Regions from separate parts of the Microbulbifer mixtoriginis genome, predicted to be linked through region 3. Evidence: predicted binding sites of a transcription regulator. Region 3 holds the regulator's gene; each other region holds the start of a gene.
What was found. Region 3 encodes sigma-54, which starts transcription at its own class of promoters, with help from an activator protein. Its sites were predicted from a motif close to TGGCACANNNNTTGCNNT; they were not measured.
Positions count from the first base shown of each region.

Region 1: ACJJI0_RS07760 (RtcB family protein) is a predicted target of sigma-54. The motif match lies at 1,440-1,457, and genes of this name have one in related genera.
Region 2: glnA (glutamate--ammonia ligase) is a predicted target of sigma-54. The motif match lies at 2,211-2,228, and genes of this name have one in related genera.

Region 1 is NZ_CP174285.1:1,781,829-1,786,038, reverse strand. Features, by position in the region: gene ACJJI0_RS07770 (patatin-like phospholipase family protein) at 1-419, shown strand, start outside; gene ACJJI0_RS07765 (pseudouridine synthase) at 521-1,261, opposite strand; gene ACJJI0_RS07760 (RtcB family protein) at 1,716-2,924, shown strand; gene ACJJI0_RS07755 (hypothetical protein) at 3,058-3,282, shown strand; gene ACJJI0_RS07750 (YchJ family protein) at 3,279-3,674, opposite strand; gene ACJJI0_RS07745 (TetR/AcrR family transcriptional regulator) at 3,847-4,210, shown strand, end outside.
Region 2 is NZ_CP174285.1:3,276,735-3,280,944, forward strand. Features, by position in the region: gene ACJJI0_RS14165 (DUF4124 domain-containing protein) at 1-500, opposite strand, end outside; gene glnA (glutamate--ammonia ligase) at 726-2,132, opposite strand; gene thiI (tRNA uracil 4-sulfurtransferase ThiI) at 2,452-3,936, shown strand; gene typA (translational GTPase TypA) at 4,149-4,210, shown strand, end outside.
Region 3 is NZ_CP174285.1:4,736,496-4,740,705, forward strand. Features, by position in the region: gene rapZ (RNase adapter RapZ) at 1-793, opposite strand, end outside; gene ptsN (PTS IIA-like nitrogen regulatory protein PtsN) at 921-1,382, opposite strand; gene hpf (ribosome hibernation-promoting factor, HPF/YfiA family) at 1,386-1,676, opposite strand; gene ACJJI0_RS20725 (RNA polymerase factor sigma-54) at 1,858-3,303, opposite strand; gene lptB (LPS export ABC transporter ATP-binding protein) at 3,497-4,210, opposite strand, start outside.

The DNA.
Region 1 (4,210 bases), 2.0 Mb from region 3:
GGGATTTGGAACATTTGGATAGGGTTAATACCTTACTGGATTCTGTGGAAGAAGATAAATTTGCCGATCTCTCTCCTCTTCGGCCAGTAGAATCCGTGGTTATTGAACCATCGCAGAGTCTCGCCAGATTGGGAGGGAGAAAATTAAAGTATCTACCGCCGGCGTTGCGTTGGTTATTTCGCTCCACAGGTGCGACGCGGTCTGGAGGCGGAGTCTCCGCGGCAAGTTACTTGCTTTTTGAGCGGCCCTATATTGAGGAGTTGATTGAGCTTGGCTACCAGGATGCAATGTGGGAGAAAGATAAATTGCGCTATTTCTTGAGGCCTCAGCCCAAACTTGAGGTGGAGCGAAGAGGCCTCTTTGGTTCACGTAAAAAGAGTATCGAGGATCAGCTTGGGCAGGGAGATGTTTCGTCGTAATTTGGATTACCTGCTAACGATTTGAATTAAGTGTGATTTCTATTTAGGATATCTCGCTCGAACACAGTGTTTCTTGGTTTTCTAATTTTATTCCCTTTGCTTCAGTGGTTGAGTGCATCAGACCAGCCAAATGTCTGCAGAAGCTTCATGAACTTTCCTCGTGGTTCGGCCTGTAATACTAATAATTTTTGACTAGCTGGGTGCTGTAATTCTAATTTTACGGCATGTAGTAACAGTCTCCCACAATTAAACTGCTGAGAAAAAAAATGGTTGTGGGAAGATTTTCCATATTTGGGGCAACCAATTAAGGGGTGGTGAATATGCTTGAAGTGTCTGCGGATTTGATGTCGGCGACCAGTTTTCAGCTGAATTTCTACCAGTGAATATCGGCTGGTGGGATAGCGATCCACCTCATAAGGTAGTTCTATGGTGGCGAGCCGCTGAAAGAGGGTGATGGCCTCCTGGCGGGGAAGCTCTGACTTGGGGCGTTTCCTCTGGTGTTTAAAGTCTGCTACCGGTGGGAGTGGGTAATCAATGGTCTCCTGTTCGGGGCAGTATCCGCGGCAAACAGCAAGATATTTCTTTAGGGAGCCCTTACCTTCCAGTTGATGTTGGAGCTGAGCGGCGACCGCACTGCTTTTGCCAAAAATAATAACTCCAGATGTAGGCTTATCTAGTCTGTGAACTGGGTATAAATGATAACCACTTAGATTGCGGAGGTGCTGTAGGAGGATACGTGTCTCGTGACGGTCTATCTCGGAACGGTGAACGAGCCAGCCTTCAGGCTTATAAGCGGCAAGCAGGTGTTCGTCCTCATAGATAATCTCTGGTTCACAACTCATGGTTTGATCTGATACAGGCTCATATGTCGGCTGCTTAGTGTATTGCCGAAACGTAGTGATTGCATATAAAAAATGCCTCAGTTAATTGGTTATTAATACCTGATAGTAACTTGTTGAGAAAAAATACTAAAAAGTAGTTTAAATTTAGGTTGACTTATTACGGCTAGGCAATAAAATTTGTCACATAGTTTGTTGCCGGCATGAGTTGCTTAAAGCTGGCATTTTTTATTAGTTATTTCTTGATTGACGTGGAACGCAGCCACGAAGGAGCCATGAAATGCGAAATGTGGATATTAACAACCTGTTTTTTTGATCGCTTTTCATGTGCATCTGCTTGAAAAGTGATTGAGCTTTTCAAGCCAGAATTCTCTAGAGCCCTGGCATTTGCCGGGGCTTTTTGTTTGGGGCTTTGGAGAGCTTTTAATGATTTATTGGATCAATCCAAGGACTCTATATGCCTGTAAAAATTGTGCTAAATAAAAATGCACAGCAAGGTAGTGTGCCGGTAAAAATATATACCGATGAAATCGAGCCGCAGGCCTTGCAGCAGCTAAAAAATATTGCTCAGTTACCAATCGTACACTCCCATATTGCGGCAATGCCGGATGTACATTTAGGAAAAGGGGCAACCGTTGGTTCTGTGATCCCAACAGTAGATGCGGTTATTCCATCAGCGGTAGGGGTGGATATTGGCTGCGGAATGAATGCAGTGCGAACTTCGTTACATGCCCATCAGTTGCCTGACAACCTGAAGGCATTGCGGGAGGCCATTGAGGTGAAAGTACCCATTGGACAGGGTCGTCACAAGATGATCAGTGCCAGGGAATCTGCCTGCAAACTTTTAGCTCCCGGTGTGGATAGGTTGTTTGAAAAACATCCTGGGCTACTAAAAAGGCTGCATCAGCCACAGAAAACTTGGGTTACCCAGATGGGGACCCTGGGTGGCGGCAATCATTTTATTGAAATTTGTCTGGATGAAAATAATGCGGTTTGGGTGATGCTGCACTCAGGCAGTCGAGGTGTTGGCAATGCTATTGGACAGCACTTTATCCAGTTGGCTCGAAAGGATATGGCAGGACATATACGTAATCTGCCAGATAAAGATTTGGCTTACTTTTCCGAAGGTAACCACCATCTTGATGATTACATCGAGGCGGTAAGCTGGGCCCAGGAGTACGCTAGAGTTAATCGGGAGGAAATGATGAAGTTGGTTTTGAATTGTCTCAAAAATCATCTGCCAAAATTTACGCTCACCAGTGAGGCAATCAATTGTCATCACAATTATGTAGTGCGCGAACGCCATTTTGAGCAGGATGTTTTTATTACCCGTAAAGGGGCGATCAGTGCGAAAAAAGATCAGCTGGGAATTATTCCAGGCTCAATGGGAGCCAAGTCCTATATTGTGCGTGGACGTGGTATTGCCGAATCATTCCACTCATGCGCTCATGGAGCTGGCCGCAAAATGAGTCGTAGCGCAGCGCGCCAGAGGTTTACCAGGCAGGATCTTGAAGAGCAGACTAGGGGTGTTCAATGCCGTAAAGATAAGGGAGTGATTGATGAAATTCCGGCGGCCTATAAAGATATAGATCAAGTTATGGATAATCAGTCAGACCTTGTCGAAGTGGAGCATACCCTGCGTCAGGTAATATGTATTAAGGGGTAGACTTCTAGTTTGTAGCAGTTTTGAAAAGGAGTTATTTGATGTGGCATAAGCCGGTTACTTGGCTGAGACTAGCAGGAAAATACCTTGACTGTTGGCACTTGGCTGCCAAAATTTTCGATAAAGGAGAATGTATATGAAAAAAAATCCACCTAAGGGGAGTGGGAGAATTCGCAATTATATCGCGCGTAATCCACTTATGGGGAAGGGTGGTGCGCACGTTAAAGCAAAGTCAGGAAAACGTTTTTTAAATAAACAAAAAATAAGGAAGGAGGTGCGGGAGTGGAGGGGCTCCCGCGATACTTACTCTCTTGTAGTTGCGATTCGTTTTATTTTGCCACTGACTCTTGCCGGTTTTTAGGTTCTGCCTTCTTCAGGCCATCCGGGGAGCGCTTCCAGGTACACCCACTTTTTTTTGTAGAGTTTGAACAGGGATACTTCATGAATTACATGTTCCTGCTCATTTTCTGAATACCACGCCTTAAACTCTACCACCGATCTCTTCAGGCCAGCTTTGCTTTTAATAACCTCCAGTCTCGTCCACTGGGTCTCCAGGTCCTCCTGGCAAAGATCTGGACAGGTGTCTGGATGCCAAGTTTTGCGCAGATAGGCCAGGTTTCCCATCGCATAAGCGCAATAACGGCTGCGCATCAGGTTCTCTGCAGTATTGGGATAGGCTTGCCCAGAGAGGAAGAGGTTGCAACAGCTCTGAAATTTCTTACCTGAGCCGCAGGGGCAGGCGTGATCCGTCATAAGTAACTCCGTAATCGGGGGCGCTCACTTTCACTGGTTCGGTCAGCGCGTTTCGTAAACACTTTTTAACCTTGCTTGACGGTGACAGAGGGTAGCATAGCTTGATCTTTTGCTGAGGAGCGTTAAGATACCGACCAGCCGGTTGGTTTGTTGGGTAATCCCGGGAGGTTATGTGTCCAGAGTCGATAAATCTGCCATTGTCCGTGCTGCCGAAGAGGTGGTGCGAGAGAAGGGGGCACGCAAGCTCACTCTCGATGCAGTGGCTACCCAGTGCGGGTTAAGTAAGGGTGGTTTAATTCATCACTTCAGAACCAAACAGTCTCTTCTCAAAGCGATGTTGGAGGCAGCGATTGCCAGGGAAGATGCCAGTGCTGAAGCTTGCATCAAAGCTGGCGGTGACTTGTTGACCTCTCGGCTGAGTTCCATTTTTGAACTAATGGAAGATGATGAAGGCTTGCCCCGTTCATTGATTGCAGCAGTAGCCGAAGATCCGGCGCTCCTGGAACCAGTTAAGGTTAAGGAGGCTGAATTGCGCA
Region 2 (4,210 bases), 1.5 Mb from region 3:
TGGCCCTTGGAGTCGGTGAGTACCGCCTGCACAGTATGAGTGCCGCGCTCGAGCAGGGAGATATCCAGGCCCGCTCCAGAAGAGCTACCCTGCCAGGGTTTGCCATCTACCACCGCAAAGAAACTCGCCCCCTCTGGATACACCGGCTGCACGTCTACCTGTAGTGGAATAAAGCGCTGTCCCGGCGGGATGGTGGCGCCATCCAGGGGGCTCACTATCTGGATAGAAACCGGGCCTGTATAGCCCTCCTTGCCGGTGTCAGTCTCATCTTTTGGAGACAATTTACGAGTTGGCAGGGTTCTCGGCAGGGCAATGGGCTGAACATTGATGGGAGCCAATTGCACCTCCTGCGCCTGCCCATTGGGTGGTGGCGTATCGCTGAAAGTCACCTGACCATCGGGGCCGACGACCTTGTAAATAGTACTGGAGGTATTCCCACCATCGGTGCCGGCAAAGGCCACCAATGGAACAGCAAGGAAAAGGGCCTGAAGCAGTTTCATATTTTCCATCACTCACTCAGCCGCGAAGCGGTAGTCCTTGTCTCAGCCCAATACACGGGCCTCAGTCTCAAAGAGGAGGGCTTTTGGGTCCAAGAGATACAAAATCGACCATAGACGGCAAAAGCAACCAACCCGATCAGTGTACCTCCAATAAAAAAGCCCGCACCAGTAGGGTGCGGGCTTTTCGAGAACAGCTCGACGGCATCGGCGTGATGCCGCTCGCCATTACACGGAGTAGTACATATCAAACTCGACCGGGTGCGTGGTCATGTTCAGGCGCTCTACTTCTTCGCGCTTCAGGTCGATGTAGGCATCAATGGCGTCGTCGGTGAATACACCACCTTCGGTAAGGAAGGCACGATCCTGATCCAGAGCATCCAGGGCGCCTTCCAGACTCGCCGCAACGGTCGGGTACTCGGCCAACTCTTCCGGCGGCAGATCGTAGAGATCCTTGTCGGCGGCATCGCCAGGGTGGATCTTGTTCTTGATACCATCCAGGCCCGCCATCAACAGCGCAGCAAACGCCAGATAGGGGTTGGCGGTCGGATCCGGGAAGCGGGTCTCGATACGCTTGCCCTTAGGAGAGGTCACGTAAGGGATACGGATAGACGCAGAGCGATTGCGCGCGGAGTACGCCAGGATAACCGGAGCTTCGAAGCCAGGAACCAGACGCTTGTAAGAGTTGGTAGATGCGTTACAGATCGCATTCAGGGCACGCGCGTGCTTCACAATACCGCCGATGTAGTAAAGGGCAGTCTCGGACAGGCCCGCGTAGGCATCGCCGGCAAACTGGTTAACGCCATCCTTGGTGAAGGACTGGTGCACGTGCATACCGGAGCCGTTATCGCCTACCAGCGGCTTGGGCATAAAGGTCGCAGTCTTGCCGTAGGCGTGGGCCACATTGTGTACGGCGTATTTGAGGATCTGCACCTCATCCGCTTTCTTGGTCAGGGTGTTGGCGGCAACGCCGATCTCACACTGGCCAGCGGTGCCCACTTCGTGGTGGTGTACTTCAACACGCAAACCCATCTGCTCCATAGCGGAACACATAGCGGCGCGCACATCGTGCAAAGAGTCAACCGGGGGCACTGGGAAGTAACCGCCTTTCACTCCGGGGCGGTGACCAATATTGCCCTCACTGAAGTTATGACCGGAAGACCAAGCCGCCTCTTCGGAGTTGATCTTGTAGAAGGCGCCACCCATTTCGGCGCCCCAGGTAATATCGTCGAAGACGAAAAACTCGGGCTCTGGGCCGAACAATGCGGTGTCACCCAGACCGGTGGACTTCAGGTATTCCTCGGCGCGCAGCGCGATAGAACGCGGGTCACGCTCGTAGCCCTGACCGGTGATCGGGTCGACGATATTACAGCGAATAATTACGGTGCTTTCGTCGGTGAAGGGATCGAGGAAAGCGGTATCGTCATCCGGCATCAGGATCATGTCGGACTCGTTGATGCCCTTCCAGCCAGCGATAGAGGAGCCATCGAACATCTTGCCCTCTTCGAAGAACTCGTCGTCAATCTCTGACACGGGCACAGATACGTGCTGCTCTTTACCCTTGGTGTCGGTGAAGCGCAGGTCTATCCACTTAGCTTCACTCTCATTAATCAAACCGAGCGTTTTCGCTGACATTGCTGTCCTCCAGGTCTTGAAAAGTATTTGGTCGCTATGCCTATACTGCTGGCATTCGCTCTTTACCTGGCGTGAAATAAAGCAAAGAGTGTGCCAAATTAGGGCAGTGGCGTCGCAGCGGCGGCTGGTGCCGGTGCGGGCCCCAGTACTGGGCCGACTGGGGCAGGATAGATGTATTGTGGCTGTGCAGCCATAACTAAATGCACCACAATGGCACATTTATACTCCAGCTTGCTCACAAACAGTGCACAACCAACTTGCGTCCGGCTAGTTTATAATGCCGCACCTTCTATCAACATGCGGTACCCCACGGATTCCCATGCACTTTGTCGTCAAATTTTTTCCCGAGATCACCATCAAGAGCAATCCGGTGCGCAAACGTATGTCGCGCCAGCTCAAGGACAACCTACAGCGCCTGCTGCGCCAGCTGGACGACCGTATCCAGGTGCGCAAAGACTGGGAAAAGATCGATGTGATCGCCCCGGACGCCGTGGCCCACCTTGGCAGCCGCATTGAAGAGGTGCTCTCTCACACCCCCGGCATTGCCAACTTCTCCCGCGTGCGCCAGTTCCCCCTGGGCGACCTGCACGATATGTACGAGAAGACCCTGTCGGTGTGGGGCCCCGCCCTCAAGGACAAGACCTTCTGTGTGCGGGTAAAACGCACCGGCGACCACGACTTCAAATCTCTCGATGTGGAGCAGTACGTAGGCGGCGGCCTCAACAAGAATACCGGGGCGGCCGGGGTGAAACTGAAAAACCCGGATATCACGGTCAAATTGGAGATCCGCCACGACAAACTCAACGTGATCGAGGAACAGCACCCCGGCCTCGGCGGCTTCCCCCTGGGCACCCAGGACCCGGTGCTATCGCTGGTCTCCGGCGGTTTTGATTCCACCGTGGCCAGCTACCTGACCATGAAACGCGGTATCCGCACTCACTTCCTGTTCTTCAACCTGGGCGGGCGCCAACACGAACTGGGCGTTAAGGAAGTGGCCTACTACCTGTGGAACAAATACGGCGCCTCCCATCGGGTGCGTTTTGTCACCGTGCCCTTCGACGAAGTGGTGGCAGAAATTCTCGAACGCGTAGACGACTCCCACATGGGCGTGATTCTCAAGCGTATGATGCTGCGCGCCGCAGACGTTATCGCGAAAGAGCTGGAAGTGGATGCAGTAGTAACCGGTGAGGCCATCGCCCAGGTTTCCAGCCAGACCCTGAAAAACCTGTCAGTAATCGATAGCGTCACCAACACCCTGGTACTGCGACCACTGATCACTACCGATAAGACCGATATTATCCGTACCTCCCGGGCCATCGGCACCGAGGAGTTCGCCGCCAATATGCCGGAGTACTGCGGTGTTATCTCGGTAAAACCCACCACCCGCGCCAAGATTGAAAAAGTGGAATCCGAGGAAAACCGCTTCGATTTCACCATCCTCGATCGCGCCATCGGCAACCGATCGATTCAGAATATCGACGAGGTCATCGAAGAAGTGGACGGCGAGGCGCCGGAAGTGGAGATCCGTGAGGAGGCCGGCAACGCGGTAATCATCGATATCCGCCACCCGGATGAAGAGGAGATGGACCCGCTGGAGCTAGAGGGCGTCGAAGTAGAGACTATCCCCTTCTACCGCCTCAATAACAGCTTCGCCAAGCTGGATCAGGAGCGCGAGTACCTGCTTTACTGCGCGCGCGGCGTGATGAGCCGCCTACATGCCTCTCACTTGCTGGATGAAGGCTTCCGCAATGTGGGCGTATTGCGCCCACAGATTCCGCACCGTCCAGACGGCATCAAGAAGTAATTGCCCCCGGCGCGGGCGGCAGATTCGCCCGCGCCCTACCTGCTCTCTTCTTCTGGTCGCCATTCTGAACGCGACCGGTGATTTTTTACTCAAAATCACTCCCAATTGTCATGCGGCCCCCCTATAATCGCCGCCTTTGGCCGGAATGCTGCTGTAGAAACCCCGCAGGCCCCCGCCCCGATTTACCAAGATTTAACGCCCAGAGGCCCCCAGTGATAGAGAATCTGCGCAATATTGCGATTATTGCCCACGTAGACCACGGCAAAACCACCCT
Region 3 (4,210 bases):
GTTCAACCATATAAACTGAGCGATGTCTCCCTCCGGTGCAGCCAATGGAGATGCAGGTGTAGCTGCGATTGCTCTCCTGGAAAGAGGGCAGCCAGTTCTCTAAGAAACCGGTGATATCTGCTTCCATCTTGTTAGTTTTGGGGTGGGAGCGTAAAAATTCGGCTACTTCATGGTCCAGTCCAGTTTTTTTCCTAAGATTGGGTTCCCAGTAGGGATTTGGTAAGCAGCGTAAGTCGAACATCAGGTCGGCATCCACTGGCACTCCATATTTAAAGCCGAAAGACTGGAAAAGTATTGCCATCCCTTCCGAATGTCCGCCCACCACGCGACTTCTAATCAGCTCCCGTAACTCGTGCAAACCGAGGCTACTGGTATCTATCACCATATCCGCTATGGCTGAGACGGGTGTTAGCAGCTCTCTTTCTTGTTTCAAGGCTTCGAGTAAGTGGGTGCAATCATTGCTCAGGGGGTGTTTGCGGCGGGTCTCGCTGAAGCGTTGTACCAGTACAGGTTCGCGGGCGTCCAGGTAGATTACATCACACTCTACGCCGGTACTGCGCAGGGCTTCAATAACACGGGGGGCCTGTTTGATATCCTGCCAGAGGTTGCGAGCGTCTATTCCCAGGGCAAGGGGGGTATCCCCTTTAGTCGTTTGCTGCTCAGCTCGCTTGATGAGTTCGGGTAGTAGGCTAATCGGCAGATTGTCGATGCAGTTAAAGCCCGCATCTTCGAGCAGTTGAAGTGCGGAGCTTTTACCAGAGCCGGAGCGGCCGCTGATGATAATCAAACGCATGGGGACCCCCTCTTTTTAGCTCTTTATACCATTTAATCGTTGATTAAATGGTGTTTATATTCCTGGCGGTAATTTATAAATCGTGACTCCGGAATCGGATTACCAGGATATGAGCGCAAAGCTAGAATCAGGCTGCTGCGGCTGAGTCTATAGCTAGGGCGTAGAGTGCGTCGCTAGTGTCAGCCTGCCTCAACTTGTCCCGGACCTGGGTGTTAGAGAAGAGCGCAGCGATTTCTGCCAGTGTATCGAGATGTTGTTGTTCCGAATCTTCAGGGACCAGTAAGACAAAGAGCAGATCGACAGGCTGTCGGTCGATAGCGTCGAAATCTATGGCGGGTTCTGTAGTGCAGAGCACGCCAATAGGGTGCTCACATCCAGGAAGGCGGCAGTGGGGGATAGCCACACCTTCGCCAATTCCTGTGGAGCCTAGACGCTCGCGTGCTATCAGTTGGTTGAATATGGTGTCAGAGTCATGCTGTGGATATTGTTCGGCTACAGCCTGGGCGATATTGAGCAGCAATTTTTTTTTGCTGCTCCCCGCCAGATGGCAAAGGCTGAGGCGGGGAGAGAGTAAAGCTTCCAGTGTCATAGTTCAGCGGTGGTTCTGCAACTTCTCTTTGTGTTTTTTCAGTTGGCGGTCCAGTTTGTCTGTAAGCGAATCAATGGCCGCATACATGTCCTTGTCTTCCGAACCCGCGCAAAGATCGTGACCATTGATATGTACTCGGGCTTCGGCTTTCTGGATCAGCTTGTCTATGGATAGGATGACTTGCGCGTTGGTTATATTGTCATAATGCCTTGAGAGCTTTTCCAGCTTGTTCTCACAGTAGCTGCGCATTGGCGAGGTAACGTCGACGTGGTGACCACTAATATTGATCTGCATGGATTTCTCCTTACCAGGTGCATCACATTACGGCGAGCCTCCTTTCGGGTCGCAACCCTACTAGGAAGTGGCCCAGAATGGAAGGATACACTCAAAGTTTGGAGTTCGGTTGCGAAGGTGTAGTAATTGGTGCCAGGTTATGACTTGGCCTACCTCATGAGTCGAAACCCAAGCGGCCCCTTCAGACCAAGCGTTTTCGCTCGCTGGAGGAGGGAATTCCCATTGACTCGCGGTATTTCGCCACAGTGCGGCGGGCTACTTTAATACCCTGTTTATCGAGCTCTAGGGTAATTTTGTTATCTGAGAGCGGCTTGCGCGGGGTCTCTGCGTCAATCAGCTTGCGGATCAGGGCGCGGATAGCGGTTGAAGAGGCATCCTCACCGGAGTCTGTGCTGACGTGGCTCGAAAAGAAATACTTGAGCTCAAACACGCCGCGAGGCGTGAGCATGTATTTCTGGGTGGTCACCCTGGATATGGTCGATTCATGCATGCCAATAGATTCAGCAACATCTGCCAGCACCATAGGTCGCATGGCTTCCGGGCCTTCTTCAAAAAAACCTTGCTGCTTTTCGACAATACAGTTGGCTACTTTCAGTAAAGTCTCGTGGCGACTCTGCAGGCTCTTCATAAACCAACGTGCTTCTTGCAGGTGATCCCGCAAAAAATTGTTATCTCTGGAGTTGTCGGCACGCTTGACCAGGGAGGCGTAGTGGTCATTGATACGGATCTTTGGGGTGATCTCTGCATTCAATTCTACGTGCCAGCGAAGGGTTTTGCGGGAAACGACAATATCCGGAATTACATAGTCCGGTTCTTGCCCGCCATAGCTCTCTCCCGGACTGGGGTTTAAGGTCTGGATTAGGCGAATGGCCTCGCCTAGCTGGGCTTCAGTGAGTCGTGTGCGTCGACTCAACTGGCGAAAATCCCTTTTGCCAAGTAAGTCCAAGTGTTTCTCAATAATGTTTTGCGCTTGGCTTAGCCAAGGGGTATTTGGCGGCAACTGCTGCAGTTGTAATTGCAGGCATTCTTTGAGATCCCGAGCCCCGCAGCCAGCGGGATCAAACTGCTGAATAGCCTTTAGAACCGCGAGCACCTCATCTTCATCGATCGATAAAGAGGTGGCGACATCCTGCACAGAAGTACCAAGGAGGCCGCTGGGGGCTATGCCATCAATTAAGTTTTCACCAATCCACTTATCCTGCTCGGATAAGGGGGTCAAGTTCAGCTGCCAGCGTAGATGATCCTGAAGGCCGATGGAGGTGGAGTTACGCTCATAGCTGGAGGAATCTAACTCGTGGCTGCCGCTGTTATTGGTGTAGATATCATCCCAGCGCGAGTCGACGGGCAGCTCATCAGGAATTGCCTGGTCCCAGTCCCCCTCGGCCAGTTCGCGCTCTTCTACCGGCTGTGTTGTGTTTTCCGGTGTTTGTTCAGACTGTGGTTGATTTTCATCCACCTTTACGGATTGCTCTTCGCTATCCGCTTCCAGCATTGGGTTGTTGTCCAGTGCTGCCTGGACCTCCTGCTGCAGATCGAGTGTGGAGAGTTGCAGTAGGCGAATTGCTTGCTGCAACTGGGGGGTCATGGTCAGCTGTGTGCCGAGCTTGAGCTGGAGAGACTGCTTCATAGTGGAGCGCCGCAGGCCGATAAGACAGGGTGTCGATCAAATTGTCCTAAGATGGCGCAGACTACCCCTCTCTTCAATCTATTACAAGCAATAAGCGTGCCGGTCCTGGCGTGATAGCTGGCGCTATGTTTCCAGAATTATGATTATTCCCGTCTTAAGTGAAGAATTTAAGGACAGAAATTGGTGGTTAGCCTCAAATAGTGAATTCGTGTCCCAAATAAACTTCGCGCACCTGTTGGTTGGCGAGAACCTCATCCGGCGTGCCTGCAGCGATGATATGACCTTCACTGACAATGTAAGCGGTCTCACAGATATCCAGCGTTTCGCGAACATTATGGTCTGTGATTAGTACGCCAATATCGCGATCACGCAGGTGGCGGATGATCTCCTTGATATCGTTCACCGATATGGGGTCTACCCCAGCAAAGGGCTCGTCCAACAGGACGAAGCCGGGGTTGGTGGCCAGAGCGCGGGCAATCTCAACTCGGCGTCGTTCTCCACCAGAGAGGGCCATACCCAGGCTTTGCGCGATATGGGTTATATTAAATTCCTCAAGTAGTGCTTGGGCCTGTTGTTGCCGCTCGTCTCTTGAGAGGTCCTTGCGGGTTTCAAGGATTGCTAAGATATTGTCTTTTACCGTCAAGCGGCGAAATACAGAGGCTTCTTGGGGGAGATAACCGATACCTTTGCGTGCGCGTCCGTGCATGGATAGCCGGGTTATATCCTCATCGTCGATCATCACCCTGCCAGCGTCGGCCTGCACCAGCCCGGCAATCATATAAAAGCAGGTTGTTTTGCCGGCACCGTTAGGGCCGAGGAGGCCAACAACCTGTCCACTGGAAACACTGACGGTGACATCCTGGACAACTTTTCTTTTTTTATACTGTTTCGCGAGATGTAACGCTTT